Regions from separate parts of the Kitasatospora sp. NPDC054795 genome, predicted to be linked through region 4. Evidence: riboswitches for the same ligand, from Rfam matches in the RefSeq annotation. Region 4 holds a riboswitch; each other region holds the start of a gene.
What was found. A riboswitch is a leader RNA that binds a small molecule or an ion and turns the genes downstream of it on or off. The one in region 4 is predicted to bind cyclic di-AMP.
Positions count from the first base shown of each region.

Region 1: another riboswitch for cyclic di-AMP. It lies ahead of ACWGJO_RS03550 (transglycosylase family protein); the one in region 4 lies ahead of ACWGJO_RS27800 (NlpC/P60 family protein).
Region 2: another riboswitch for cyclic di-AMP. It lies ahead of ACWGJO_RS12710 (LysM peptidoglycan-binding domain-containing protein); the one in region 4 lies ahead of ACWGJO_RS27800 (NlpC/P60 family protein).
Region 3: another riboswitch for cyclic di-AMP. It lies ahead of ACWGJO_RS26225 (M23 family metallopeptidase); the one in region 4 lies ahead of ACWGJO_RS27800 (NlpC/P60 family protein).

Region 1 is NZ_JBSHAP010000006.1:12,142-19,365, forward strand. It holds gene ACWGJO_RS03530 (helix-turn-helix domain-containing protein) at 1-435, opposite strand, end outside; gene ACWGJO_RS03535 (ATP-binding protein) at 854-1,429, shown strand; gene ACWGJO_RS03540 (DUF397 domain-containing protein) at 1,707-1,970, opposite strand; gene ACWGJO_RS03545 (hypothetical protein) at 2,531-3,490, shown strand; cyclic di-AMP (ydaO/yuaA leader) riboswitch at 3,943-4,113, shown strand; gene ACWGJO_RS03550 (transglycosylase family protein) at 4,100-5,455, shown strand; gene ACWGJO_RS03555 (hypothetical protein) at 5,738-5,938, shown strand; gene ACWGJO_RS03560 (LacI family DNA-binding transcriptional regulator) at 6,032-7,051, opposite strand; gene ACWGJO_RS03565 (glycoside hydrolase family 13 protein) at 7,077-7,224, opposite strand, start outside.
Region 2 is NZ_JBSHAP010000027.1:33,243-40,466, forward strand. It holds gene ACWGJO_RS12705 (cytochrome P450 family protein) at 1-1,116, shown strand, start outside; cyclic di-AMP (ydaO/yuaA leader) riboswitch at 1,338-1,506, shown strand; gene ACWGJO_RS12710 (LysM peptidoglycan-binding domain-containing protein) at 1,512-2,417, shown strand; gene eno (phosphopyruvate hydratase) at 2,732-4,018, shown strand; gene ACWGJO_RS12720 (FtsB family cell division protein) at 4,189-4,710, shown strand; partial or broken gene ACWGJO_RS12725 (DUF501 domain-containing protein) at 4,682-5,221, shown strand; gene ACWGJO_RS12730 (Ppx/GppA phosphatase family protein) at 5,350-6,291, shown strand; gene ACWGJO_RS12735 (NAD(P)/FAD-dependent oxidoreductase) at 6,720-7,224, shown strand, end outside.
Region 3 is NZ_JBSHAP010000080.1:66-7,289, reverse strand. It holds gene ACWGJO_RS26245 (MarR family winged helix-turn-helix transcriptional regulator) at 1-360, shown strand, start outside; gene ACWGJO_RS26240 (HelD family protein) at 410-2,539, opposite strand; gene purB (adenylosuccinate lyase) at 2,649-4,088, shown strand; gene ACWGJO_RS26230 (MFS transporter) at 4,096-5,637, opposite strand; cyclic di-AMP (ydaO/yuaA leader) riboswitch at 5,992-6,129, shown strand; gene ACWGJO_RS26225 (M23 family metallopeptidase) at 6,132-7,124, shown strand.
Region 4 is NZ_JBSHAP010000088.1:14,177-21,400, reverse strand. It holds gene ACWGJO_RS27820 (rhomboid family intramembrane serine protease) at 1-70, opposite strand, end outside; gene ACWGJO_RS27815 (hypothetical protein) at 272-535, shown strand; gene ACWGJO_RS27810 (NYN domain-containing protein) at 676-2,094, shown strand; gene ACWGJO_RS27805 (NlpC/P60 family protein) at 2,293-3,330, shown strand; cyclic di-AMP (ydaO/yuaA leader) riboswitch at 3,669-3,822, shown strand; gene ACWGJO_RS27800 (NlpC/P60 family protein) at 3,833-4,951, shown strand; gene ACWGJO_RS27795 (C40 family peptidase) at 5,191-6,237, shown strand; gene ACWGJO_RS27790 (hypothetical protein) at 6,420-7,224, shown strand, end outside.

The sequences.
Region 1 (7,224 bases), on a different contig from region 4:
GATGACCGGCCGACTCTGTCCGAAAACCGCCCGTGCGTACTCCTCGGACTGGAGCAGCCCGGGGATGAACTGCACCTCGTAGGTGCGGATCAGCTGGGCGGCCTCCTCCAGGCCGACGTAGGTCTGGAACCAGCCCGGCAGCACGTCGTTGAAGCTGTGCCACCAGCCGGACTTGTTGGCCTCGCGGACGAGGCCGAGCAGCGCTTCCCGCTCGATGCCGTCGTCCACGCCGTACAGACTGAGCAGGTCGGCGACGTCGCGCTCCTTGAAGCTGACGCGGCCGAGTTCCATGCGGCTGATCTTGGACTCGGAGGCCCGGATCGCGTAGCCCGCGTCCTCGCGGGTGATGCCGCGCGCCTCACGCAGGCGGCGCAGCTGCGAGCCGAGGAGGATCCGGCGGACCATCGAGCCGCCGCCCGGCTGAACTGTGGTCATGCGGTCGAAACCTCCACCTAGGGCAAACAGCGCACAGTCTGCCATCAGTTGAGCGCTCACGGTGCCGATACTGACGGATGTTCCTATCAGTTCCGCACTCCACACACCAGGATGCACGTGCATCCGGCGCTTGCATATGCCAATAGTGCGACTGCACGTGAATCGACTCTTGCATCTGCAGTGAGCGCACACCACCATGGTGCACGTGCACCTGCACATCCCTGGCAATCCCGCGGGCTCCGTGTCGACCCCACGCGCGAATCCGTGCACCGACCCGACGACGTCCCCCGCGTCATCGGGCGTTCGAGTGCGCGTGCGCCTGGTCGAGGGGGCGGCCGAGCGGCCGAGCGAGTCGGAGGTGACCGGCATGACCCCGGCGGGTCCAGCCGTGTCCGCCCCCTTATGGGAGGAGCTCTTCATGAGCACCGGTACGGCTTTGGCAGTTGACCCCCTTGTGGTCACCTGTACGCTCGCTCCTCGCTTCGAAGCCGTCAGAACCGCGCGCGACTTCGCTCGGAGCACGCTCCAGCGCTGGGGCCTGACGGAGCTGTTCGACGACGTCGCGCTGGTGGCATCGGAACTCGTGACCAACGCGCTCCGGCATGCGATCGGCGCACGGCCCGACCCGTCGGGCGGCACCCAGGGCGAGTACGACTTTCCCATACAGCCGACCCCGGAGGGCCGGCTCCCGATCCGAATAAGCCTGGTGCACCGCGCGCCCCAGGTGGTCTGCGCGGTGAGCGATCCGAGCAGCATCGGCCCGATCGCACGGGAGGCCGACTTCGTCGCCGAATCCGGCCGCGGGCTGCACCTGGTGGAGTCGTTCAGCCGCTCCTGGGGCTGGCACCCACTGGGCAGCGGCAAGGTGGTCTGGGCGATGTTCGAGGCGGAGACGATCGTCGGCTCCCCGCTGGACGGGCACCCCGGACTCGGCGGCCGCTCACCGCTCGACGGCCCCGTCGAGATCGGCGGACGGCATCGGCGCTCGGCCTAGGACGGGCCCTCTGACCCGAACGGGCCGCGCGCCCAGGACGGACCCTGCGCCGGGCGGCGCACCGCCGGTCGACGGAAGCCCCGGGAGGACCACACCCCGGGCCCTTCCACCCGGCCCCGCCGAGGACTCCCGGTCCGGTGCGGACGCCTCCGGTCCGATGCGGATGCCTCCGGAGCGGAGACCGCCGGCGAAGAGGTCCCCCGGAGGAGACAAAGACAAAGGCCGTCGTGGTGTCGGCACCCACGACGGCCCCCCGATGATGGAGCACGGCGGTCGGTCAGACCGCCAGGTGGTCGAACTCCCCGTCCTTGGCCCCCAGCAGCAGGGCGGCGATCTCGGCCCGGGTGTAGATGAGGGCCGGGCCGTCCGGGAACCGCGAGTTGCGCATCGCCACATCGCCGCCGGGCAGGGCCGCGAACTCGACGCAGTTGCCCTGGGAGTTGCTGTGCCGGCTCTTCTGCCAGACCACCCCCTGGAGATCGGCGGCGGCCATCCCGTTGTAGGTGTCGTACGAGCCGTGCGTGTCCTGCGAGTCGTGCATAGAAATCTCCCGAAGAGCTTCCGGAGTTGTCGTCCAGCGCGGCGCCCCCGGCACCGTCGAAACGAACGGACCGGCCCCGTACCGGTCCGGCACAACGCCTCACTTGACGCGATGATAGCTGCAGTGCACGTGCATCAGCACGGGACGTTGCAGGTGCACGTGGCCTTTTGTCCGCAGCCGCGAACTCTTCACGGACCCTTCTCCTGACGGTACGTAAACGGACATAGCCGATGAATCGTCGGGCGCGCGATAACCGGCCGTGAGCGCCTCCCCGCTGAATGTTGATCTTCGAATGCCGGGAGTCGCACCCCCGTGACCCTCCGTCAAACCATCCTCATGCTGTGAGACATCTCACGCGCCCCAGGTGCAACGTCGGCCCCCTCGGGTCACGTCGAGGCAACCACCGGCGGTCGCGCGGGGATTGGGAGCGGAATGTCCGGATTGTAGGCAAAGTGCCCGGACCGGCGCCGGAGACGCACCGGGCTCCGGACCGCTGCCGCGTGAAACCCACGCGGCAGCCGACTGCAAGCCGGACGGGCAGATGTCCTACGATCTCCGGCATGAGCACCGCAGCCATCCCGGGCGCGCCACTGCCCGTCCGTACTCCAGGCTCCCGTGCGCGGGGGCGCCACCGTCGTCCCGAGCGCCCCGAGATCCCGGCCGGCGCCCCGGCCCTGGTGCTCGCCGTGCCCGCGACCGCCGGGCCCGAGTCCCGCTCGGTCGTCGAGGAGTTGCTCTCGATCGTCCGCACCGAGCAGAACGGCGTCCGGACCGCGGTCGGCTACCTGCCCGGCAACGGCGGCGAGGGTGCGGGCGGCGAGGACCGCACCGTGGCCGAGCTGCTGGCCATGGCGGCCGAGGCCGGGCTGCCCACGCCTGTCCTGGTGCCGCTGGTGCCCGGCCCGCACACCTTCCTGACCGAGCTTCACGCGCTCGCCGCCGAGTACGGCGCGCCCGTCACCGACCCGCTGGGCCCGCACCCGCTGCTGGCCGAGGCCGTGCACGTCCGGCTGTCCGAGGCCGGGCTGGCCCGGGCCGACCGCGCCCGGCTGTTCGCCATCGCGACCGCCGCGGACGGCGTGGTGCTGACCACCGTCGGCGGCGAGGACGCGGCCGCGGCGGCCGGCATCACCGGCGTGCTGCTGGCCGCCCGACTGGCCGTGCCGGTCGTCGCCGCCGCGCTCGACGTGCCCGGCTCGGTGGCCGCGGCCGTCAACCACCTCAGGGACACCGGCTCGCAGCGCCCGGCGCTGGCCCCGCTGGTGATCGGCCCGGAGGCGGACTCCGAGCTGCTCGCCACCGCCGCCGAGGAGACCGGCTGCCCGTCGGCCGCGCCGCTGGGCTCGTACCCGTCGGTCGGCCAGCTGATCGCCTCCACCTACCTGGCGGCGCTGCCCGCGCCGTCCCCGGAGGACCTGGCACGGGCCGAGGCGGAGGCAGCGGCCGCCGCCGAGGCCGAGGGGGCCCTGGAGGGCGTCCGCGGCGCCCACGCGGCCTCCCAGGGGCCCGCAGGGCGGTAGTCGACGCCGCGCGCCGGTTCGCGCGCACCGAAGGGCCCGGAACGGCATGCCGTTCCGGGCCCTTCGGTTTTGCTCCGCCCGCCCATGGCCGTCCCGCGGAAGTCGGACGGCAATGAAGTGGAATGTCCGTTCTGGCCTATTTGAAAGGAAATAGGAAACGCGGTCGCGGGCGCTCGCGTCACAGCCGCAGCCCCATCCGCCGGAACGCTCCGGCCCGCGATTCGACGCGCCGTCACGCCACTCCTGAAGTGCTGCCAGTTGTGGGCTTCCGCAACAGGGTTGCTCGAAAACGATCATTTACGATCATGGAGAGCGGCAGTTTTGGCAGTTTCCACTAAACCGTGATGCGCATCACAGCCGTTTGCAGTTTGAACTTAAGTCTGATTAACGTGCTCCCCGTTCGTGACCACACGAACCCGGTTCATCCGCGACGCCGAGTCCTGCCGTCGGATGTCCTGGCAGCGCGAAATCGCACCACGGCAGGAGCGGGGGACCCACAGGTAAGTCGCCCCGGACCGATCTCCGGAACGGTCCAGGGCTAGGGGTGAAGCCGCGCCCACAGCGCGGCCGGGCAACTCCAGCCCGAATCCGACAGCTCACCTCGCAGGCGTGGGAGAGGACCGCGTCTTCATGCTGCCCACCAACGGCACTCGTCTGTCCAGCCGCACCCATCGCGTGATCGCCGCCCTCGGCGTCGCGGGCGTCGGCCTCACCGTCCCCTGCATCGCCTCCGGCACCGCCTCCGCCGCCACCGTCGCCACCTGGGACAAGGTCGCCCAGTGCGAGAGCGGCGGCAACTGGAGCATCAACACGGGCAACGGCTTCTACGGCGGCCTCCAGTTCACCTCCAGCACCTGGTCCGCCTTCGGCGGCAGCGCCTTCGCGGCGCGCGCCGACCTGGCCACCAAGGACCAGCAGATCGCCGTCGCCGAGAAGGTCCTCGCCTCGCAGGGCCCCGGCGCCTGGCCGGTGTGCTCGGTCCAGGCCGGCCTCACCAAGGGCGGCGCCGCGGCCGCCGTCGACACCTCGGCGGGCTCCACCGCCGGCTCGACCGCCGCCAAGCCCGCCCAGAGCGCCAAGCCGGCCGCCCCGGCCGCCAAGCCCGCTCCGCAGACCCAGGCCCCGGCCGCCAAGCCCGCCGCGCCCGCCGCGCCCGCCCAGGACGGCACGCAGGCCGGCGCCGACTCCGCTGCCTCCGGAAACCGGAGCGACTGGGTCCAGAAGCGCCAGCAGCAGGCCCAGAACGGCGACTACACCGTGGTCGAGGGCGACTGGCTGTCCGCGATCGCCGACCAGCACAAGGTGCAGGGCGGCTGGCAGCGGCTGTACGAGCTCAACCGCGGCACCCTGACCGAGGGTCCGGACAGCATCTACCCGGGCCAGCAGCTGTCCTTCGGCGGCAACGGCCAGGCCCAGGCCGCCACCGGCAAGTCCGGCTCGGACTTCACCTGGTTCGACCGCTCGCAGAAGTCCGGCCAGTCCGCGAACGGCGGTGCCGTGAACACCCAGCCGACCGCGCAGGCCCAGACCCCGGCCGCCAAGCCGGCTGCCAAGCCCGCTCCGCAGACCCAGGCTCCGGCCCAGACCCAGGCTCCGGCCGCCACCGGCAGCATGGCCGCCGCGGTCTCCTTCGCCGAGTCGAAGGTCGGTCAGGCGTACGTCTACGGCGGCACCGGCAACGGTGGCTGGGACTGCTCCGGCCTGACCCAGGCCGCGCTGCGCGCCGCGGGCGTCTCCGTCCCGCGCGTCGCCGCCGACCAGGCCGCCGCCAGCACCCACGTCTCGCTGGACAGCCTCCAGCCGGGCGACCTGCTGTTCTGGTCCAACAACGGCAAGGACTCCGGCGTCTACCACGTCGCGATCTACGTCGGCAACGGCAAGTACGTCGAGGCCGCCAACCCGAGCTCGGGCGTCCGCGAGCAGAGCATCGCCAACTGGGCCCCGGACTTCGCCGGCCGGGTCTGAGAACGGCGAACAACCGACAGCCGACGGACGACGGATAACAGCTGACAGATAACAGATTTCATCATCTGTCAGCTGTCGTCCGAACGCTGACCGCCCACGCCCCCGGGGAGAGTCTGGTCGCTCCTCCCCGGGGGTTCCGGCATGCCCGCGGCCGTACCTCGTGGCAAATCCCTGCGGTGAAGCCCCGTGCTGAATCCCCATGGCGAATCCCCATGGCGAATCCCCGTGGTGATTCCCCGCCCCAACGGGCATGCTGCTGCTCTGCACCCGAGGAGGAGTCACATGGCCCAGGTCACCGTCACCCTCGACGCGAACCTCGCGATCGACGCGATGTTGCTCTCCGGCACCAAGAACCCGCAGGACGCCGTCGAACTGGTCCTGCGCGACTACCTGGCCCGCGGCCGCCGTACCGAGACCCGTACCGGCGAGGCGGCCGACGGGCACCGATCGACCGTCGACCGCCCCACCGCCCAGGAGGGCTGACCGCCCGACGGCCCGGGCGGCCGACCGCGCGCCGAAGGGCCCCGGAGAGCAACCGCCCTCCGGGGCCCTTCCGTCGGCCGTGACGGCCGGGGTTCAGCGCGCGCAGGCCCCGGTGGACCCGCGCATCACCAGCTCCGGCTGGAACATGAACTCGCCGCGCTGGGCCGCGTTTCCGCCGACCTCCTCCAGCAGCGCGTCCACCGCCGCCGTGGCCATCGCCTCGACCGGCTGGCGGATCGTGGTCAACGGCGGCTCGGTGAAGGCGATCAGCGGCGAGTCGTCGAAGCCGACCACCGACACGTCCTGCGGCACCGACAGCCCGCGCTGCCGCACCGCCCGGATCGCCCCGAGCGCCATCATGTCGCTCCCGCAGACGATCGCCGTGCAGCCCTTGTCGAGCAGCGCACCGGCCGCCGCGTGCCCGCCCTCCACGCTGAACAGCGTGTGGTGGACGAGGTCGTCGGCCTCCTCCCGGGAGAGTCCGAGCACCTCGCGCAGCGCGCCCGTGAAGCCCTCGATCTTGCGCAGCACCGGCACGTACCGGCGCTGACCGACGGCCAGCCCGATCCGCTCGTGCCCGAGTTCGGCCAGGTGCTGGACGGCCATCCACATCGCGGCCCGGTCGTCCGGCGAGATGAACGGCGCGTCGATCTTCTCGCTGTAGCCGTTGATCAGCACGAACGGCACCCCGCGCCCGGCCAGCCGGGCATAGCGGTCGTGGTCGGCGGTGGTGTCGGCGTGCAGCCCGGAGACGAAGACGATGCCCGCCACGCCCCGGTCCACCAGCATCTCCACCAGTTCGTCCTCGGTGGACCCGCCCGGAGTCTGGGTGCACAGCACCGGCGTGTAGCCGTGCCGGCTGAGCACCTGCTCGATCACCTGGGCCAGCGCGGGGAAGATCGGGTTGCTCAGCTCGGGCGTGATCAGACCGATCAGCCCGGCGCTGCGCTGGCGGAGACGGGTCGGCCGCTCGTACCCGAGCACGTCGAGCGCCGCCAGCACGGTCTGCCGGGTGGCGGCGGAAACGTTCGCCTTGCCGTTGAGCACGCGGGAGACGGTGGCTTCGCTGACCCCCGCCTGCGCCGCGATGTCTGAGAGTCGCGCCGTAGTCACGGTCCCAGAGCCTATTCCAACCACGTCAGACCGCCCACCAGCCGGTGCTGTCCGGAGCGAGCACCGTCTCGCCGCCGTCCACCACGAGGTCGGCCGAGCCCAGCAGCAGCGTGCCCGGGGCGGCGATCCGCACCGGTTCGCCGGTGGTGTTCACGGTGCAGACGAAGGCGCCG
Region 2 (7,224 bases), on a different contig from region 4:
ATCCCGGGGGAGCGGCAGGCGGACCTGATGACCCACCTGCTGAACATCGACCCGCCGGACCACACCCGGCTGCGCAGGCTGGTGTCGAAGGCGTTCACCCCGCGCCGGGTGGCCGAGTTCGAGCCGCGGGTGCAGCAGCTCACCGACCGGCTGATCGACGGCTTCGCGCAGCGCGGTTCGGCGGACCTGATCCACGAGTTCGCCTTCCCGCTCCCCATCTACGCGATCTGCGACCTGCTGGGCGTGCCGGCCGAGGACCAGGACGACTTCCGGGACTGGGCCGGGATGATGGTGCGCCACACGAAGCCGGGCCACGGCGGCGGCCAGCGCGGCGGCGTGGGGCGGGCGGTGAAGCGGATGCGGGCGTACCTGCTGGAGCTGATCCACCGCAAGCGCGCGGACCTCGGGGACGACCTGATCTCGGGCCTGATCCGGGCCAGTGACCATGGCGAGCACCTGACCGAGAACGAGGCCGCGGCGATGGCCTTCATCCTCCTGTTCGCGGGTTTCGAGACTACCGTGAACCTGATCGGCAACGGCACGTACGCCCTGCTGCGCAATCCGGAGCAGCGCCGGTTGCTGCAGGAGTCGGTGGCCCGCGGGGAGAGCGCGCTGCTGGAGACCGGGATCGAGGAACTCCTGCGCTACGACGGGCCGGTGGAGATGGCGACCTGGCGGTTCGCGACCCGTCCGCTGGCCATCGGCGGGGTGGACATCCCGGTCGGCGACCCGGTGCTGGTGGTGCTCGCCGCGGCGGACCGCGACCCGGCCCGGTTCGCGGCCGAGAACACCCTGGACCTGGCCCGGACGGACAACCCCCACCTGGGCTTCGGGCACGGCATCCACTACTGCATCGGCGCTCCGCTCGCCCGCTTGGAGGGCCGTGCCGCGCTGACCACGCTGCTTTCCCGGCTGCCCGATCTCCGGCTCGCGGAAAACGCGGACGACCTGCGGTGGCGTGGTGGTCTGATCATGCGTGGGCTGCGCGAACTGCCGGTGGAATTCAGTCCGGAGAGCCGCTCCCCGCACGCCTCTCCGCAGACTCCTCCGCGCGCTCCTTCGCAGGCTTCTCCGCAGGCCTCTCCGAACACTCCCGCCACGCCTCCGACGTGCTGAGATCGCACTGACGGGACGTCGTGAACCACCTGCCGACGGGGGTGTGAACACCCATCAATCCGGACATAACACCGCCGTTGGTAGGCGATCGAACACGCGCCGTAATTATTGTGTGATATCGACGATATGAGCTTGTGATTGGTCTGATGATCTGTCTACTCTCCCTGGAGTTCGCAGCTGCGGACCTCGTACGCGGAACGCCGAGTCCTGCCCGCCGCGTCACGGGAAACCGACCAGAACCCTGGGCAGGGGCGGGGGAACCAGGTTTGTTGCCGTCTCCCCACGGCTTGGGGTGAAGCCGCCCGAGCGGAATCGTTTCCGCATACGGCGGCCGGGCCACCTCCCGGTCCGAACCCGACAGCTCACCTCGCAGGCGTGCGGAGAGGGACCTCTTCATGCTGTTCGTTGGAACTGGCCGTCACCGTCGTCGCACCCAGGCCGAGAAGGCCATCGCCGTCGCCGGTGTGGCCGGCGTCGGACTCGCGATGCCGCTCCTCACCGCCACCGGCGCCTCCGCCGCCCCCGCCTCCACCTGGGACGCCGTCGCCCAGTGCGAGGCCGGTGGCAACTGGAGCATCAACACCGGCAACGGCTTCTACGGCGGCCTCCAGTTCACCTCCAGCACCTGGAAGGCGTACGGCGGCACCGCCTACGCGCCGCAGGCCAACCAGGCCAGCAAGGCCCAGCAGATCTCGGTCGCCGAGAAGGTGCTGGCCTCGCAGGGCCCGGGCGCCTGGCCGGTCTGCTCCCAGAAGGCCGGTCTGACCAAGGGCGGCGCCCCGGCCGCGGTCGACACCTCCTCGGACGCCAAGCCGCAGTCCGCCCCCAAGCAGCAGACCCCGAAGGCCTCCGCCAAGCCGGCCGAGAAGCCGGTCGCGCAGCAGCCCGCCGCCCAGAAGCAGGCCCCGAAGCCCGCCGCGCAGCCGGCCCAGCAGGCCGCCCCGCAGCAGCAGGCGCAGCCGCAGACCCCGGGCTTCTCCGGCAAGGCCGGCTGGGACGCCGACGCCAAGGTGTACTGGTACCAGAGCAACGGCGCCTGGTACTGGACCAGCCACCAGAGCGTCTACCAGCAGTACGCCGGCCAGGCCGCCGCCCAGCCGCAGTACGCCCCGCAGGCCGCGCAGTCGGCCCCGCAGGCCGCCGGCCACGACTACACCGTCCGCGCCGGTGACACCCTGTCGACCATCGCCGCCGCCCAGGGCGTGTCCGGCGGCTGGCACGCGCTGTACGAGCAGAACCACGGCACGGTCGGCGGCGACCCGAACCTGATCATGCCCGGCCAGGTGCTGCACCTCGGCTGAGCCGGCCCGCTCGACGCCGGCCCGCCGGCCGCCGGCCCGCCCGCCGCACCCGGCGCCGACGCCGCCCCGGCCCGCCGTCCGAAGGGGACCGGTCCTACCGGTCCCCTTCGTCCGCATTCGCCCGCTCCGGTGGGACAAGCTGGGACAAGCAGGTGAACTACCGGTGGGTAGTGGGGCCACACGCTGAGACGGGACCGAGGCGGACGTGGCCCCGGGAGCCCGGGCGGTTAGGCTCTGGTCGTAACGACTCCGCAATCGTCCTGCTGACAGCACCCACCGTCAGACCGGACCCTGCTTCCGCAAGGAGATGCCTCGTGCCGTCCATCGATGTCGTCGTAGCCCGTGAGATCCTCGACTCCCGCGGCAACCCCACGGTCGAGGTCGAGGTCGGCCTCGACGACGGCAGCACGGGTCGTGCCGCTGTCCCGTCGGGTGCTTCCACCGGTGCCTTCGAGGCGCTGGAGCTGCGTGACGGTGACAAGAACCGCTACTTCGGCAAGGGCGTCGAGAAGGCCGTCCTGGCCGTCATCGAGCAGATCGGCCCGGAGCTGGTCGGCTACGACGCCACCGAGCAGCGCCTGATCGACCAGGCCATGCTGGACCTGGACGCCACCCCGGACAAGTCCTCGCTCGGCGCCAACGCCATCCTGGGCGTCTCGCTGGCCGTCGCGCACGCCGCCTCCGAGGCCAGCGACCTGCCGCTGTTCCGCTACCTGGGCGGCCCGAACGCGCACGTCCTGCCGGTCCCGATGATGAACATCCTCAACGGTGGGTCGCACGCGGACTCCAACGTCGACATCCAGGAGTTCATGATCGCCCCGATCGGCGCGGAGTCCTTCTCCGAGGCCGTCCGCTGGGGCGTCGAGGTCTACCACACGCTCAAGGGCGTGCTGAAGGAGCGCGGCCTGTCCACCGGTCTGGGCGACGAGGGCGGCTTCGCCCCGAACCTGGACTCCAACCGCGAGGCCCTGGACCTCATCGTCGAGGCCATCGAGAAGGCCGGCTACGTGCCCGGCCGTGACGTCGCGCTGGCCCTGGACGTCGCCTCCTCCGAGTTCTACGAGGACGGCGCCTACCAGTTCGAGGGCAAGGACCTCACCGCCGCCGAGCTCATCGAGTACTACGCCGAGCTGGTCGCCGCCTACCCGCTGGTCTCCATCGAGGACCCGCTGGACGAGTCCGACTGGGACGGCTGGAAGGCCATGACCGACAAGCTGGGCGACAAGGTCCAGCTGGTCGGCGACGACCTGTTCGTCACCAACCCGGCCCGCCTGGCCCGCGGCATCGAGACCGGTACCGCCAACGCGCTGCTGGTGAAGGTGAACCAGATCGGCTCGCTGACCGAGACCCTGGACGCCGTCGAGCTGGCCCAGCGCAACGGCTACCGCTGCATGATGTCGCACCGCTCCGGCGAGACCGAGGACGTCACCATCGCCGACCTGGCCGTCGCCACCAACTGCGGCCAGATCAAGACCGGTGCCCCGGCCCGCTCCGAGCGCGTCGCCAAGTACAACCAGCTGCTGCGCATCGAGGAGATCCTCGACGACGCCGCCGAGTACGCCGGCCGCGGCGCCTTCCCGCGCTTCCGCGCCGCGGAGTAGCAGGAACGGCCGTTCCGTGGAGCGACCGGGCCCGGCCGCCGCGCGGAGCGATCCGCACGGCGAGCACGAGGGCCGGGCGCTCCCGGTAGCGCACGCCTGACCGGTGCCCCGCCGTTCACCCCGTAGGGTGGACGGCGGGGCACCGTCGCGACCAGGAGGGGATACGGGAGATGGCTGGCTGGAGGATCCCGGGCTTGGCGGCCCGGCCCCGGTTCACGAGCCGGGCGACCGTCCTCGTCCTGGTGCTCTGTTCGCTGGTGGCGATCCTCGCCTACCCGACGCGGCAGTTCATCTCCCAGCGCGCCGAGATCTCCGCCCAGCGGGCGAAGGCCGACCACGCGCGCCAGCAGGTCGAGCAGCTGCGCCGGGAGAAGGCCCGCTGGCAGGACCCGGAGTACGTGAAGGCGCAGGCCCGCGCCCGGCTGCACTACGCGGTGCCGGGGGAGACCCCGTACATCGCGGTGGATCCGGCCGGCCGGGCCTCCGCCCAGCCCTCCTCGTCCGCGGCGGGTGCGGCCTCCTCCGGCACCGCGGCCTCCGGAAGCGCCGCCGACCGGACGAAGGCCGCCAAGCCCTGGTACGCCGGCATCTGGGATTCGGTGGACGCCGCCGACACCGCGGCGGCGGCCCCCGCCACCCCCCTTCCCCTCCCACCGTCCCCCGTTGGAGACACCTCCCCCCATGACCACTGAGAACCACCCCTCCGTCTCCGACGCCGACGTCGCGGCCATCGCCGCCCAGCTCGGCCGGGTGCCGCGCGGCCTGCGCGGCGTGGCGCACCGCTGCCCCTGCGGCAACCCGGACGTCGTGGAGACGGCCCCCCGGCTGCCGGACGGCACGCCGTTCCCCACGCTCTACTACCTGACCTGTCCCAAGGCCGCCTCGCTGATCGGCACCCTGGAGGCGGAGGGTGTGATGAAGGACCAGAGCGCCCGGCTGGCCGAGGACCCGGAGCTGGCGGCCGCCTACCAGCGGGCGCACGAGGACTACATCGCCCGGCGCGACGCGATCGAGGTGCTGGAGGGCTTCCCGAGCGCCGGCGGCATGCCGGACCGGGTGAAGTGCCTGCACGTGCTGGTCGGCCACTCGCTGGCGGCCGGCGAGGGCGTCAACCCGCTCGGCGACGAGGCGATCGGCATGCTGGAGGACTGGTGGGCCAAGGGCCCGTGCGTCTCCCCGGCGGAGGTCGAGGCCGCCGGTGAGCGGGTCGCCCGCAACCGCGCCAAGGAGCAGGACCACGAGGCCGTGATCGCCGCCAAGGAGCAGAAGACCGTCGAGCGCGCCGCGAAGAAGCGCGCCGTGGAGGAAGCCGCGGCGGAGCGGGAGTCCGAGTGAGCACGACCCGCGTGGCCGCGATCGACTGCGGCACCAACTCGATCCGCCTGCTGGTCGCCGACCTCGACCCGGAGACGGGGGAGATCACCGACCTCGACCGCCGGATGATCGTCAACCGGCTGGGCCAGGGCGTGGACCGCACCGGCCGGCTGCACCCCGACGCGCTGGCCCGCACCTTCGCGGCCTGCCGGGAGTACCAGGAGATCATCGCCGGCTTCGGCGTCGGCCCGGAGCGGGTCCGCTTCGTCGCCACCAGTGCCTCCCGGGACGCCGAGAACAGCGATGAGTACGTCAAGGGCGTGCGCGACATCCTGGGCGTCGAGCCCGAGGTGGTGAGCGGCGAGGAGGAGGCGCACCTGTCCTTCGTGGGCGCCACCAAGGAGCTGACGGGCGGCCAGTTCCCCGGCCCGTACCTGGTGTTCGACCTCGGTGGCGGCTCCACCGAGTTCGTGCTCGGCACGGAGGACGTCCAGGCGGCGCGCTCGGTGAACATCGGTTGCGTGCGGCTCACCGAGCGGTACTTCGGCGACGCCGAGCTGCCCTCGGAGGAGCAGGTCGAGGCCGCCCGGGCGCATGTGCGGGCGGAGCTGGACCGGGCCGAGGAGGTCGTCCCGCTGACCGGCGCGGCCACTCTGGTGGGTCTGGCCGGGACGGTCACCACGGTGTCCGCGATCGCCCAGGGTCTGCCCGGCTACGACTCGGCAGCGATCCACCACTCGCGGATCGGCCGGGACCGGGTCGCCGGGATCGCCCGGGAGCTGCTGGCCGCCACCCACGCCGAGCGCGCGGCCATCCCGTCGATGCACCCGGGCCGGGTGGACGTGATCGCGGCCGGGGCGCTGGAGCTGCTGGAGATCATGGAGCGCACCGGTGCCGCCGAGGTGGTCGTGAGCGAGCACGACATCCTCGACGGAATCGCCTGGGGTATTGCCTCCTGACCCCGTGCGGGGCTTACCCGCCCCGGCCCCGGCACCCCATTCGGGGGCCGGGGCCGGGGCGCGCCCGAGCGCGGGTGGAAAAGTTCGTGAATTTCTTCACATGGCGATCCGGCCATTCGCCGCCCCCACCCGCCCGCTACGTCCGAAATGTGGGACCGAAGGCCTGTCGGCCGGGTAGCCCATGGGATCGCAGGTCAGGGCTCGCTTGAGGTTTGAAATTCGAAATCATGCGCGGGAACCCCGGCGCTGTGCGGATCGTTGCTGCTCAGGCCGGTCGTGCTCCGGCGCGCGCTCGCGCGGGGCTGTCCAGGGGTGGGGGTCGCCGCGCCGGGCCCGGTTTTGCGGCCGCGCAGTGTAGCACGGGGGGTCCTTCATCTTGTGACCGGGCTCACGAAGGCTGCTCCGGACGGTGCTGGATACTTTCGGATATGAGCACCACGGAGCGTCCTCGCATCCTCATTGTCGGCGGTGGTTACGTCGGCCTGTATGCCGCGATGCGCATCCTCAAGAAGATGCGTTACGGCGAAGCGACCGTCACGGTCGTGGACCCGCGGTCGTACATGACGTACCTGCCCTTCCTCCCCGAGGCGGCCGGCGGCAACGTCGCGCCCCGCAACCTCGTCGCGCCGCTGCGCAGCGCCCTCAAGCAGGCGGAGGTGCTGACCGGGTCCGTCACCGGCATCGACCACGCCCGCAAGGTCGCCACCGTCCAGCCCGCGGCCGGCGACAGCTACGAGCTGCCCTTCGAGTACCTGGTCGTCGCGACCGGCTCGGTCTCCCGCACCTTCCCGATCCCGGGTCTGGCGGAGAACGGCATCGGCATGAAGACGGTCGAGGAGGCCATCGGCCTCCGCAACCACGTCATGGCCCAGCTCGACAAGGCCGAGTCCACCACGGACGAGGAGATCCGCCGCAAGGCGCTGACCTTCGTGG
Region 3 (7,224 bases), on a different contig from region 4:
GCCGCCGCCCGGCACGGGCTCTCCTCCTCGCAGGCCAAGGCGCTGGGCGCGGTGCAGGAGCCGGTGCCGATGCGGGCGCTGGCCGGCCGGCTGGGCTGTGACGCGTCGAACGTCACCGGGATCGTGGACCGGCTGGAGTCACTGGGTCTGGCCAACCGGGAGGCGGCGGCCGGTGACCGCCGGGTGAAGATCGTGGTGATCACGGCCGAGGGCCGGGAGATCCTCAACCGCATCCGCGGCGAGATGGCCCGGACCCACCAGGCCTTCGAGGCGATGGACGACGAGCAGCGGATCGCGCTGCACTCCATCTGCGCGCAGGTGCTGCCGGTACTGGCCGGCCGTACGGGCGGCGCGCAGTAGCGCGCGCAGAAGAGAACACGCGGCCCGCGCCGCCCGCGCGCCGTCCCGGTCAGAGCAGCCCGGCGAGTTCCGGTGGCAGCGGCCGGTGGTGGAGCAGGGTGAGTGAGCGGGTGGTCCGGGTCAAGGCGACGTAGAGGTCGCGCGGGGCGAGTCCGGCCGGCTCGACGACGACCACCGCGTCGAACTCCAGCCCCTTGGCGTCCGCGACGGTGAGCGCGTCCAGCTCCGCCGCCAGGGTGTCCGGAGCGATCACGCCCAGGGTGCCCGGGCCGCCGGGCAGCCGGGTGAGCGCCGCCGCGAAGTCGCCGTCCGGGACGGGGACGGCGCGCGGCCGCTCGGTGCCCGGGCGGATGGACTCGGGCGGCCGGTGGTCGGGCAGGGCGGTGCGCAGCACGGCGGTGGCGAGGGCCATGACGGGCTCCGGCGTGCGGTAGTTGACGGTCAGCCGTTCCTCGTGCCAGCGGCCGGGCAGGTGCGGGTCGAGCATGTCGGCCCAACTGCGGGCGCCGGCGGGCGATCCGGTCTGGGCGAGGTCTCCCACGATGGTGAGCGAGCTGGTCGGGACTCGCCGCAGGACGGCGCGCCAGGCCATCGCGGACAGCTCCTGCGCCTCGTCCACGACGACGTGGCCGTACGCCCAGGTGCGGTCGGCGGCGGCGCGTTCGGCGGTGGAGCGGTACGGGCCGTTGTCACGGAAGCGCTCGGCGAGGGCGGCGGAGTCCAGCAGGGCGTCGTCGGTCTGCCCGGTGATGGTCAGCACTCCCTGGGCGAAGGCGAGTTCGTCCGGGTCGTCGTCGGTCGGGGCGGATTCCCCTGTGGTGCCGAGGAGTTCGGCGGCCTCGTCGAGCAGCGGGACGTCCTCGACCGTCCAGCCCGAGCCGGGCGGGCGGAGCAGGGCGGATGCCTGGTCGGGGGCCGTTTCGGTGAGCAACTCCCGGTCGGTGAGCAGTCGTTCGATCAGTTGCCGGGCGGTGAGCCGGGGCCAGAGCGGGTCGAGCGCGGCGCGGACGTCCGGCCGTTCCCACAGCTCGCGCGGGGCGTAGTGGGCCTCCTCGTCGTCGTACGGGCGGCCGAGGGCGAGTGCCTGGGCGATGGCGAGGGCGTCGAGCAGGGTGCTCAGGTAGAAGCCGCGGGCCCGGTTGTGCGGCAGCCGCAGGCCGCGGGCGGCGTCCCGGGCCTCGGCGCAGGCCCTGGCGGAGACCCGCAGCCCGTCGCCGAGGTCCAGGCCGTGGGCGGGGGCCGTCTGGTGGGCGGCCAGGGCGCGGCGGAGTACCCCGGCCATCCAGGGGCCGCCCTTGGCCAGGGCGGCGGCGGGTGCGTCGGTGCGGGTGGCGGTGACGCCGGGGAGGAGCTCGCCGACGGTGCGCAGCACCACCTCGGTCTCGCCGAGGGCGGGCAGCACCTGGTCGATGTACCGCAGGAAGCCGGGGTTGGGGCCGATCACCAGCACGCCCCGGCGCTCCAGTGCGACGCGGTGGGTGAACAGCAGGTAGGCGGCGCGGTGCAGGGCGGCCAGCGTCTTGCCGGTGCCGGGGCCGCCCTGGACCACCAGGGCGCCGGGCAGCGGGGAGCGGATCACCCGGTCCTGCTCGGCCTGGATGGTGGCGACGGCGGTGCCCATCCGGCCGGTGCGCTCGCGGCCGAGGGCGGCGAGCAGTGCGGCCTCGCCGACCAGGCCGCGCCGGCCGGACTCGTCCAGCCCGGCGAGGTCGAGCGCCTCGTCGTCCAGCCCGGTGAGGGTGCGGCCCCGGGTGTGCAGGTGGCGGCGGCGCACGACCGGGCCCGGACGGGCGGGCGTCGCGGTGTAGAAGGGGCGGGCGGCCGGGGTGCGCCAGTCGAGCAGCAGCGGTTCGTACGCGTCGTCGGTCAGGCCGGTGCGGCCGATGTAGTGGACGGTGCCGTCGCGCTCGTCGAGGCGGCCGAAGCACAGGCCGCGTTCGACCGCGTCCAGCCGGGCCGCGTGGCGGGCGGCCTCGCGGGCGCGCACCTCGCGTTCCAGCCGGGCCTGGTGGGTGCCGCCGGGGGCGGCTCCGTCGTGGGCGCCGTCGGCGGTGCGGCGGGCCCGTTCGCGCACCGTGTCGAGCCGGGAGTAGAGCCGGGTGAGGCGGGCCTGCTCGGTGCGCAGGGCCGCGGCGAGGGCGTCGCCGGGGTTTCCCGCGACCGCTGGATGTTCGCTCATCGGTGTGGTAACCTTGCGGTGAGAAGGTTGCGGTGCGCCATCTGAAAGGCGCTCAATTGACCCAGCCTACCCCAGCCGCCGACGTTCGGCGTGACCTCGGCTGTTACTCTTGCGAAGCGTGAGCGCGAAGCCCCAGATCCCCAATGTCCTGGCCTCCCGGTACGCCTCGGCGACCCTGGCCCAGCTGTGGTCCCCCGAGCACAAGGTGGTCCTCGAGCGCCACCTGTGGCTCGCCGTCCTGAAGGCCCAGCAGGACCTCGGCGTCGAGGTGCCGGCCACCGCCGTCGCCGACTACGAGCGGGTGATCGACCAGGTCGACCTCGGCTCGATCGCCGCCCGTGAGCGGGTCACCCGCCACGACGTCAAGGCCCGGATCGAGGAGTTCAGCGACCTCGCCGGGCACGAGCAGATCCACAAGGGAATGACCTCCCGGGACCTGACCGAGAATGTCGAGCAGCTCCAGATCCGCCAGTCCCTGGAGCACGTGCGCGACCGCACGGTGGCCGTCCTGGTGCGTCTGGCCAAGCTGTCCGCCCAGCACTCCGAGCTGGTCATGGCCGGCCGCTCGCACAACGTGGCCGCGCAGGCCACCACCCTGGGCAAGCGGTTCGCGTCGATCACCGACGAGCTGCTGGTCGCCTTCCGCCGCCTGGAGGAGCTGATCGCCCGCTACCCGCTGCGCGGGATCAAGGGCCCGGTCGGCACCGCCCAGGACATGCTGGACCTGCTCGGCGGCGACACCGACAAGCTGGCCGAGCTGGAGCGCCGGGTCGCCGGGCACCTCGGCTTCGAGAACGTGCTGACCAGCGTCGGCCAGGTCTACCCGCGCTCGCTGGACTTCGAGGTGCTCACCGCCCTCGTCCAGCTGGCCGCCGCGCCGTCCAGCCTGGCCAAGACCATCCGCCTGATGGCCGGCCACGAGCTGGTCACGGAGGGCTTCAAGGAGGGCCAGGTCGGCTCCTCCGCGATGCCGCACAAGATGAACACTCGCTCCTGCGAGCGCGTCAACGGCCTGGCCGTCATCCTGCGCGGCTACGCCTCGATGACCGGCGAGCTGGCCGGCGACCAGTGGAACGAGGGCGACGTCTCCTGCTCGGTGGTGCGCCGGGTCGCGCTGCCGGACGCGTTCTTCGCCTTCGACGGCCTGCTGGAGACCTTCCTGACCGTCCTCGACGAGTTCGGCGCCTTCCCCGCCGTGATCGAGGCCGAGCTGGACCGCTACCTGCCGTTCCTCGCCACCACGAAGGTGCTGATGGGCGCGGTGCGCGCGGGCGTCGGCCGGGAGACCGGGCACGAGGTCATCAAGGAGCACGCCGTCGCCTCCGCGCTGGCGATGCGCGCGGGCGCTCGGGAGAACGAGCTGCTGGACCGGCTGGCCGCCGACGAGCGGATCCCGCTGGACCGGGCCGCGCTGGACGCGCTGCTGGCCGACCGGCTGTCCTTCACCGGCGCGGCCGGTGCCCAGGTCGCCGAGGTCGTCCGCCAGGTGGAGGCCGTCGCGGCCGCCTACCCGGAGGCCGCCAAGTACGCGCCGGCCGACATCCTCTGACGTTCGGTCAGTTCAGAGTCGAGGGCCCTGCCGCCGGACCGGTGGCAGGGCCCTCGCGCGTCGTGGGGACGTGGCCGGGGTCGAGCGGCGGGGCGGTCGGTCCGCACGGCCAGTCGCAGTTCGGCTCGGCCACCGGCTGCTCCTCGGGGGCGAGCACATTGCCGCGTACGGTCGCGGAGGCGATCAGCCCGCCGGCCACCAGGAGGCCCGCGCAGATCAGCATCGCGGTGTGGAAGGCGGAGTCGACCGCGGAGGGAACCCGGTAGGCGTCGCCGCTCAGCCCGGCCAGCGCCGGCAGGGCGGCCACCGCGAGCAGGCCGGCCGCGCGGGCGGCGGCGTTGTTGACCCCGCTGGCGATGCCGGCGTGCCGGACCTCGACGGCGGCCAGCACGGTCGCCGTCAGCGGCGCGACCAGCAGCGTCATCCCGCAGCCCATCACCGTGACGGCGGGCAGCACGTCCACCCAGTACGAGGAGTCGGGGCCGATGCGCAGCATCAGCAGCACCCCGGCGGCGCACAGCAGCGGTCCGACGGTCAGCGGGACGCGCGGGCCGATCCGTTTGCCGAGGCGCCCGGCGCGCGCGGACAGCGCCAGCATCAGCACGGTGATCGGCACCAGGGCGAAGCCCGAGACCAGCGGCGAGAACCCGGACACGATCTGGAGCTGCACCACCAGCAGGAAGAAGACGCCGCTGAACGCCGCGTACACGCACAGGGTGACCAGGTTCACCGCGGTGAACAGCCGTGAGGAGAACAGCCCGAGCGGCAGCATCGGTTCGGGCGCGCGGCGCTCGACGGCCACGAAGGCGACGCCGAGCACCACCCCGATCACCCCGCTGACCCAGACCGCCGGGGACAGGCCCTCGCCGGCCGCGGTCAGCGCGTAGGTGATCGCGCCGAGCGCGAGGGCGGCGAGCACGGCGCCGAGCACGTCGAAGCGGCCGGTGGCGGCCTCGTCCCGGGTCTCCGGCACCGACCGGGTGGTCACCGCGATCACGGCGGCGGCGAGCGGCAGGTTCAACAGGAAGATCCAGCGCCAGCCGGGGCCGTCCACCAGCCAGCCGCCGAGGAAGGGGCCGATCGCGGCGGACACCCCGCCGAGGCCGGACCAGAGCCCGACCGCGGCCGAGCGGTCGTCAGGGTGGAAGACGGCCTGGAGCATGGCGAGCGAGCCGGGGGTGAGCAGCGCCCCGCCGATGCCCTGGACGGCGCGGGCGGCGATCAGCACGTGGATGTTCGGCGCCGCGGCGCAGGCCGCGGAGGCGATGGCGAACCAGACCACGCCGATCAGGAAGACCTTGCGCCGCCCGTACCGGTCGCCGAGCGCGCCGCCGAGCAGGATCAGGCCCGCCAGGGTGAGCAGATAGGCGTTCAGGGTCCATTGCAGGGACGCCAGGGAGGCGCCGAGGTCGGCGCCGATCCGGGGCAGGGCGACGTTCACCACGGTGCCGTCGAGCATCGCCATGCTGGAGCCGAGCACGGTCGCCAGTAGTACCCAGCGACCCTGCGCGGTGCCCAGGCGCAGGGTGCCGGCCTCGGAGGTGGCCACGGGCGAATCCTGCGCTGCCGGGGCGCACGTGACAAGGGTCACCGGTGGGTGTGTTGACGGTCGGCGGTGCGTGAACGGGTGGCTGCGTTCCGTCGCCGATCTCGGCGCAGGGTCGTGGATCAGTGGCGGGGGGTGAATGGGTTGTGTACGCACCGTGGGGTCCGGTCTGCGGAGGGTCACCGGAACGGGGGAGATGGTTGCCCTTTCAAGAGATCGACATTGCTTCACCCGAACGGATGGGTTTTAGTTCAGCGACCGCCCGGCCAGTCCGGACGGATCCCCCGGGTGGAACGCCGAGTCCTGCCGCTGCCCGGTGGTTCGAAACGAACTCTGTACGGCAGGAGCGGGGGACCCACAGGTAAGTCGCCGGACCGGAGTTCGCGCCTCAGGGCGCGGGCGTCCAGGACCGGCTAGGGGTGAAGCCGCGCATGCGGCCGGGCAACTCCAGCCCGAACCCGACAGCTCACCTCGCAGGCGTCGGAGAGGAAAATTCCATGCCTGCTCAGGCTCGTCGTATCGCCCTGCCCCGCGCCGCCCGTATCGGCATCGCGACCGCCGTCACCGGTGTCTCCTTCGCCCTCCCGCTCGTCACCGCGGTGAGCGCCCAGGCCCACACCGTTCCGGCCGCCCCGGCCGCGCAGGCCGCCGCCTCCACGGACGCCAAGTCGGCCGCGCCGGCCGCTGCCCCGGCCGCCCAGGCCGCGCAGGAGAGCTACCGCGTCGTCAGCGGCGACACCCTGTCCAAGATCGCCGACGCCAAGAACGTCGAGGGCGGCTGGCACGCGCTGTACGAGCAGAACCGCTCGGTCGTCGGCGCCAACCCGAACCTGATCTTCCCGGGCCAGCAGCTCGCGCTGTCGGGCCACGCCGCCGCGCCGGCCGCCGACGCCGCCCCGGCCAAGCCGGCCGCCCCGGCGAAGCCCGCCCAGCCGGCCGCCCCGGCGACCCAGGCCGCCGAGCCGCAGGCCCAGGTCCAGGTGAAGACCGAGGCCGCCAAGCCGTCCGCCCAGCTCCAGACCCAGCTGCAGGTCGCCGCTCCGGCCCCGGTCGTGACCGCCACTCCGGTCGCCGCCGCCACCTCCGGCTTCGTCGCCCCGCTGGCCAACCCGAAGCTCGGCACCGCCTACGGCGTGGCCGGCTCGATGTGGGCCTCCGGCCACCACACCGGCCAGGACTTCGTCGCCTCCACCGGCACCCCGCTGCGCGCCGTCGCCAACGGCGTCGTGGTCAAGGCCGGCAACGGCGGCGCCTACGGCAACGAGGTCGAGATCAAGCTCGCCGACGGCCACTACGCCGAGTACGCGCACCTCTCCTCGATCGGCGTGAGGATCGGTCAGACCGTCACCGTCGGCCAGCAGATCGGCCTCTCCGGCGCCACCGGCAACGTGACCGGCCCGCACCTGCACTTCGAGATCCGCAACGGCTCGGAGTACGGCTCGGACATCAACCCGGTCGCCTACCTGCGCGCGCACGGCGTCGCGCTCTGACCCGGGGCCGCTGAGCCCCGAGGGTTTCTGAACCACCGCTGCTGCGGGGCGAATCGATCCTCCGGGATGGTCATGTCGGGTGACCGCTCGACCGGGTGAT
Region 4 (7,224 bases):
TGACCGCCGGGACGGTCGCGGCCGGGCGGCCGCCCCGGGCGGCGGTGTCGTCGGGGACCGCGAGCGCCATGCGGCCAAGCATCCCTCCGGGCGCCGCAGGTGACACGGCGGTTTACGGCAGGTGGACCAGTCCGGGTGTTCGGGCGACCGGTGGCCGCGATGGTTGCCCCAGGCAATAGGCTTGGGGCGGGCATTCCCGCCTCCCGCCGCCGATGCCGGGGCTCCGGGGGGAGCGCCTAGCCCACGAAGGGACCACCCGAGAGGACCCCCGATGACCGTCCCCGCCCTGACCGCCGAGACGCGCTGGCGCTGCACCCTGTGCGGCAACCTCACCCGCTTCGACGTGACCCGCACCGCGCGGGTGACCGAGTTCCTGCACTTCGACCTGGCCGGCGAGTCCAAGGTCGAGGAGACCGAGGTGCTGAGCGAGACCATCGAGTCGGTGCGCTGCCGCTGGTGCAACGCGGTGGACCAGGTCGAGCTGGTGGCCCGCCCGGGTGCCGAGGGGGCGCAGGCCCCCACCGAGCAGGGCTGATCCCCGCCGCCGCGGCGGGTGGGTGCGCGGCGCACCCGCCCGCGCCGCACGGGACAATGCAGAACAAGACGCACGGAGCGTGACGACAGGGGGAGGTCGCGGCCGTGCCCCGCTGGACCAGGATCGGAGCCGAGGACGTGGTGGACGCAGCGAAGGAGCCCGGCGAAGCCCAGGGGCTTCAGCCCGCTGCGGCCGAGGCCCGGGCCGGGGCGGCGAACGACTCCTCCGAGCCCGCGGCGGAGCACGCCGTCGAGAAGCTCGACCGGCCGCTGCCCGAGGGCGTGCGCCGGCGCGTGGTCGGGCTGGCCTCGGACGCGCTCGGCGGGCTGCCGGCGGGCGAACTCCCGCAGAGCCTGCGTCAGTACGTCAAGTTCACCCCGGCGCGGCGGGCCAAGTACGCGGCCACCGCGCTGGCGGCGGCCCTGGAGGCGGAGCCGGCCTTCCGGGTGCGGATAGCGGAGCGGCTGCGCCTCGGGCAGCCGGACCTGGTGAAGGCGCTGGAGTCGGGCACCGTCCCGAGTGCCGCCGATCCGATGGACGTCGCGGCCGCCGCCTACCTGGTGCGTTCGGCGGGCTGGAGCCGGCTGGTGGCCGAGGCCGGCGAGGAGGCCGAGCGGGCCGGTGCCGAGGACGCGGCCGCGGAGTCGGCCCGGCTGGTGGAGAAGCTGCACGCCGAGCTGGCCGAGGTGCGGGCCTCCGCGCGGGCGGACGTGGACCGGCAGCGGGCCGAGTCGGACGGCGTCCGCAAGGAGGCCGAGTCGCTGCGCAAGAAGGTGCGGTCGCTGGAGAGCGACACCCGCCGGGCGCAGGCCGAGACCCGCCGGGTGGCCGGCGAGCTGGAAGCCCTGAAGGCGCAGACCGCGGCCGAGCGCGGTGCGGCCGAGACCGAGGCGCGCAGGCTCAGGCACCGGGTCTCGGAGCTGGAGAACGCGGTCGAGCAGGGCCGCCGGTCGGCCCGTGAGGGGCGCAGCGTCGAGGACATGCGGCTGCGGCTGCTGCTGGACACCGTGCTGCAGTCGGCCCAGGGGCTCCAGCGGGAGCTGGCGCTGCCGGTCTCCCAGATCCGCCCGGCGGACCTGGTGGAGGCGGTGGTGCCGGGGGCGGCCTCGCCCCACGACGTGGCCCGGCGCGGGCTGACCGAGGACGATCCGGCGCTGCTGGACCAGCTGCTGGCGATCCCCCAGGTGCACCTGGTGGTGGACGGCTACAACGTGACCAAGACCGGTTATCCGACGCTGCCGCTGGAGCAGCAGCGGATCCGGCTGCTGGGCGGGCTGGCGATGCTGGCGCAGCGCACCCAGGCGGAGGTCACCTGCGTGTTCGACGGGCAGGACCTGGACGTCCCGGTGATGATGGCGCCGCCGCGCGGGGTCCGGGTGCGGTTCAGCCGGACCGGGGAGACGGCCGACGAGCTGATCCGGCGTCTGGTGCGGGCCGAGCCGCAGGGCCGTCCGGTGGTGGTGGTGTCCACCGACCGGGAGGTCGCGGACGGCGTGCGGAAGGCGGGCGCGCGCCCCGTCGCCTCGGTGCTGCTGCTGAACCGGCTGGCGCGCCCCTGACCCCGACCGGCTGTGCGATGCCTGGTCAGGAGTGGTTCCGGAGTGATGTGCGGGTCCCGTGTCGTCAGTGTGCGGACCGGAGTTCACACCTTCGGGGGAGTGGCAAAACGGATAGATCTTCACTAGGGTCTGGCGTCAAACCTATTTTCCGGAATCTCATCCCATCAGGTGAGTCCGTTGGAAGAAGGAGCAGGACCCTTGGCCTCCCACCGCCGTCCCAAGCAGCCGAGCCGCGCGCGGATCTCCGTGCTCACCGCTGCTGCTGCGACCGCGGTCGCCCTCTCCGCCCAGGTGGCCGCGCACGCCGCGCCGCAGCCGAACAAAACGGACGTCAAGGCGCAGATCGACCAGCTCCAGGAGGAGCAGGAGCAGGCGGCGGAGAAGTACAACGGCGCCAAGGAGCGGGCCGACCAGCTGCGCAAGCAGGCCGACCAGCTGCAGGACCAGGTGGCCCGCAGTCAGGAGCAGATGACCCAGCTCCAGGGCGGTCTCGCCGAGGTGGCGGGCGAGCAGTACCGCACCGGCGGCATCGACCCGTCCGTCCAGCTGATGCTCACCTCCGACCCGTCCGGCTACCTGGAGAAGGCCTCCACCGTCCAGCAGGCCAGCAGCAGCCAGGCCGAGGCGCTCAAGGGGCTGCTGGACCAGCAGCGCCGGCTGGACCAGGAGAAGGTCGAGGCCTCCGCCGTGCTCGCCTCGCTGGACACCACCACCAAGGACCTGAACCAGGCCAAGGCGGACGTCAACACCAAGCTGAAGGCCGCCCAGGACCTGCTGAACTCGCTGAGCGCCACCGACCGCGCCGCGCTGAAGGCCCAGCAGGCGCAGGACGACCGCGCCTCGCGCGGCAGCGACCGGGTCGACCTCAGCAGCCTGCCGCCGGCCAGCGGCTACGCGGCCGTGGCGATGGCCAAGGCGATGAGCAAGCAGGGCTCGCCGTACGTGTGGGGCGCCACCGGCTCGACCACCTTCGACTGCTCGGGCCTGATGGTCTGGGCGTACGGGCAGGCGGGCGTCTCGCTGCCGCGCACCTCGCAGGAGCAGGGCCACTACGGCACCCGGGTGCCCTCGCTGGACCAGGCCCAGCCGGGCGACCTGGTGATCTACGGCAACGACATGCACCACGTCGGGATGTACATCGGCAACGGCATGGTGGTCCACGCGCCGCACACCGGTGACGTGGTGAAGGTGATGAAGGCCGACGCGATGTCGATCAACACCATCCGCCGGGTCTGACGGCCCGACACGCCCGCGCGGCCCCTCCGGGGGCTGTGAAAAGCGCCACCCCTCGTGCGGGGGGTGGCGTTCGGCTTTCGGCCCCTTCGCGGCCACATGCTGAGAATCGATCAGCCTTCTGTGTGCCGGTGGTCACCATCGGTCATTTTCACAGAAGAACTTGGGAAATCTTTGGTCTTTTTTCTGACAAGGATTTGAACCGATCACGGTTCAGTTACTAGGGTCGTGCCCTGAACCACCGCACTGTCGATCGCCCAGCCAGGGTGGCGGCGGTGGTTACCGTCGAGTTCGTGAGGCAGCGGGGCAGGTCGAAGCGACTGCCCGACAGGGGAGCCCAGTGGTTAGGGGCGCTGCGGAGCGGAGCCGGGGAACCACGTTCCTCCGGGGTGAATCGACGCCAGGTCGGCCGATGGAACGGCCGTGAGGCGTCGTAGGGCATGCTTCCGGCCCGAACCCGTCAGCTCACCCGGTAGGCGGACGTAGGAAGAAGGAGTCCGCCTTCGTGGCGTCCCATCGTCGTCCCAAGCCCGCAGGCCGCGCCCGGGTCTCGATCCTGACCGGTGTCGCCGCGGCAGCCGTCGTCCTCTCCGCGCAAGGCGCCCACGCCGACCCGCAGCCGACCAAGGAACAGGTCAAGGGGCAGGTCGACCAGCTCAACGAGCAGGCCGAGATCGCGACCGAGAACTACAACGCGGCCCAGGCCAAGCAGCAGGAGCTGGAGAAGCAGGTCTCCGGCATGCAGGACCAGGTGGCCCGTCAGCAGGCCCAGGTCACCGAGCTCCAGGGCGGCCTGGCCGAGATCGCCGGCGAGCAGTACCGCAACGGGGGAATATCCCCGACCGTCCAGCTGATGTTCTCCTCCAGCCCGGACACCTTCCTCAGCCAGGCCGACGCGCTGAACCAGGCCGGCAGCACCCAGAAGGGTCAGCTGAAGGAGCTCCAGGAGCAGCAGCGCAAGCTCGACCAGGACCGCAACGAGGCCCAGGGCAAGCTCGCCGAGCTGGAGTCGACCACCCAGCAGCTGAAGACCTCCAAGGAGGAGGTCCAGGGCAAGCTGAAGGCGGCCCAGGACCTGCTCAACACGCTGACCGAGCAGGAGCGCCAGGCGCTGCGCCAGGCCGAGGAGAAGGCCGCGGCCGACGCCAAGGCCAAGGCCGACGCCGCCCAGGCCCAGCAGCAGCAGGCCGACCGCGCCTCCCGCGACAACAGCCGCGGCGACCTCGCGACCGGCTCGACCGCCTCCTCCCCGGTGAAGGTGGCCCCGGGCAGCTCGCGCGGTGCCGCCGCGCTCTCGGCCGCCGCCTCCAAGATCGGCAGCCCGTACGTCTGGGGCGCCACCGGCCCGGGCTCCTTCGACTGCTCCGGCCTGATGGTCTGGGCGTTCAACCAGGCGGGCGTGTCGCTGCCGCGCACCTCGCAGGCGCAGGCCTCGGCCGGCACCCGGATCGGCTCGGACATCTCCCAGGCCCAGCCCGGCGACCTGCTGATCTTCTACACCGACGCCCACCACGTCGGCATCTACGCGGGCAACGGCCAGGTGCTGCACGCGCCCAAGCCGGGCGCGTCGGTGCGCTACGAGGCCGTCACCAACATGCCGCTGGCCTCCATCGTGCGGGTCTGATCACCGCTCGAACGCTTCCAGGCCCGGCCTCCCCCAGGGGAGGCCGGGCCTGCGGTTTTTCCTGCGGCTTTTCCCGAGGGTCGATCAAATGTCCGACAACAGCCTGAATATTCGGGTTGGCAGGGGTTTGGACTCGCTTGCCCTGACTCGCTAACGTCTGCCACCGGACTCCCGCTCGACGGCCGCCCGTCCCGGTGCGGCGGCGGGAGCCGCGCCGCAGGATTGGAGCCGCTGCCGCCATGCCCGTGCACCGCCGTTCCCAACTGCTCGCCCGGGCGCTGGTGCTGACCGCGGCCGCCGCCACCGCCCTGGGTGTGGCCGCCGGAGGCAGCGCCCAGGCCGCCCCCGGCAGTCCCGACCCGGGCGACCGCCAGGACGTCAAGACGCAGGTGGAACAGCTGTACGACGAGGCCGAGCAGGCGTCCGAGAAGGCCAACGCGGCGCAGGAGGCCCAGCGGCGGCTCCAGGGCGAGACCACGATCCTCCAGGGCGAGATCGCCGTGGCCCAGGACCAGCTCAACGGGCTGCGGGGCGACCTCGCGACGGTGGCCGGGGCCGAGTACCGCGGCGGCGGGATGACCCAGACCGCCCAGCTCATCCTCTCGCCCGACCCGGAGGGCTACCTGTCCCGCGCCCGCGCCCTGGGCCAGGCCGCCGCGCGCCAGCAGGAGACCCTGCACGAGCTGGTCGCCCGGCAGCGCCGGCTCGACCAGCGCCGGACCGAGGCGGCCGGCAAGCTCGACGAGCTGGACCGGACCCGCCGCTCGCTCGCCGACAGCAAGCAGCAGATCCAGCAGCGGCTGGCCAGGGCGCAGAAGCTGCTGAACGGTCTGGGCGCCGCCGAGCGGGCCCGGCTGACGGTCCAGGATGCCCGGGACGCCGAGCAGCGCGCCACCCGGGGCACCGACCGGCTGGACCTCGGCACCGCCCCGCCCGCCTCCGAGCGCGGGGCCGCCGCGCTGGCCGCCGCGGTGCGGATGATCGGCTCCCCGTACGTCTACGGGGCCACCGGCCCGCACGCGTTCGACTGCTCCGGTCTGATGTACTACAGCTGGCGGCAGGCCGGAGTGACCCTGCCGCGCACCTCGCAGGCCCAGGCGTACGCCGGGCAGCGGGTCAGCCTGTCCGAAGCGCGACCGGGAGACCTGGTGATCTTCTACCGGGACATGCACCACGTCGGCATGTACGCCGGCGGCGGCGTGATCGTGCACGCCCCCCGCCCGGGCGCCAAGGTCCGCTACGAGAGCGTCACCGCCATGCCGGTCTCCGGGGTGGTCCGGCTCTGAACGCCCCGCCGTCCGGCCCCGCCGACCCCACTGGCCCCGCCGGTATATCCGGCTCCCGCCCCCGCCGGACGCTGTCCCGGCGGGGCGCGCTGCTGCTCGCGGCCGGTGGGCTGGCCCAGCTGTCGCTGCCTCCGGCCGCCCCGGCGGCGCCCCCGGCCCGCTCGGCGGACCGGCACGCCGAGGTGTCCGCCGCGCTGGCGGAACGGGCGCGCTCGGCGCCGCCGTGGGCCGGGCTGCCGGTGGCCGGGGCGGGGTACCGCAACCTGGTGCTCGCCGCCTCCGGCGGGCCGGAGCGGCTGACCGCCGCCGCCGAACTGGCGGTGCGGATCGCCGGGTACGACGAGTACCCGGTGGTGTACCCGCGCCGGATCGAGCTGGTCCGGTCCGGTGACGGCTGGCGGGTCGAGCGCGAGGAGAGCGCGGGCGGCCCGCCCGCGCCGTGGGACTTCGGGCCGCTCCGGTCGGCTCCGGGAGCGAACTGCCTGGTGGTCGGGCCGGCCGCCGGGCCCGACCCGGCCGGGCTGGCCGCGGTGGGGGACCGGGCGGTGCCCGCCGTCACCGAGGTCTGGGGCGGAGCCTGGCCGGAGCGGCTGCTGCTGGAGCGGCCCGCCACCGAGGAGCAGTTCGCCCGGCTGCTGGAGGGCGACCCGGACGGCTGGACGGGCATGGCGGCGGTCACCGTGGCCGCCCCCGGCGCACCGTGGCACACCCCGGCGGACCGGGTGCTGGTCAACCCGGAGGTGTACGGCCGGCTCAGCGACTTCGGCCGCCAGGTGGTGATCACCCACGAGGCCACCCACGTCGCGACCAGGGCCGACACCCGGGCCTGGACCCCGCTGTGGCTCTCCGAGGGCGTCGCCGACTGGACGGCGTACCGCGACTCGGGCCGCAGTCCGCAGCAGGTCGCCCCCGAGCTGGCCCGGGACGTCGCCGCCGGGAGGACGCCCACCGCGCTGCCCGCCGACCGGGACTTCGCCGCCGGGGCCA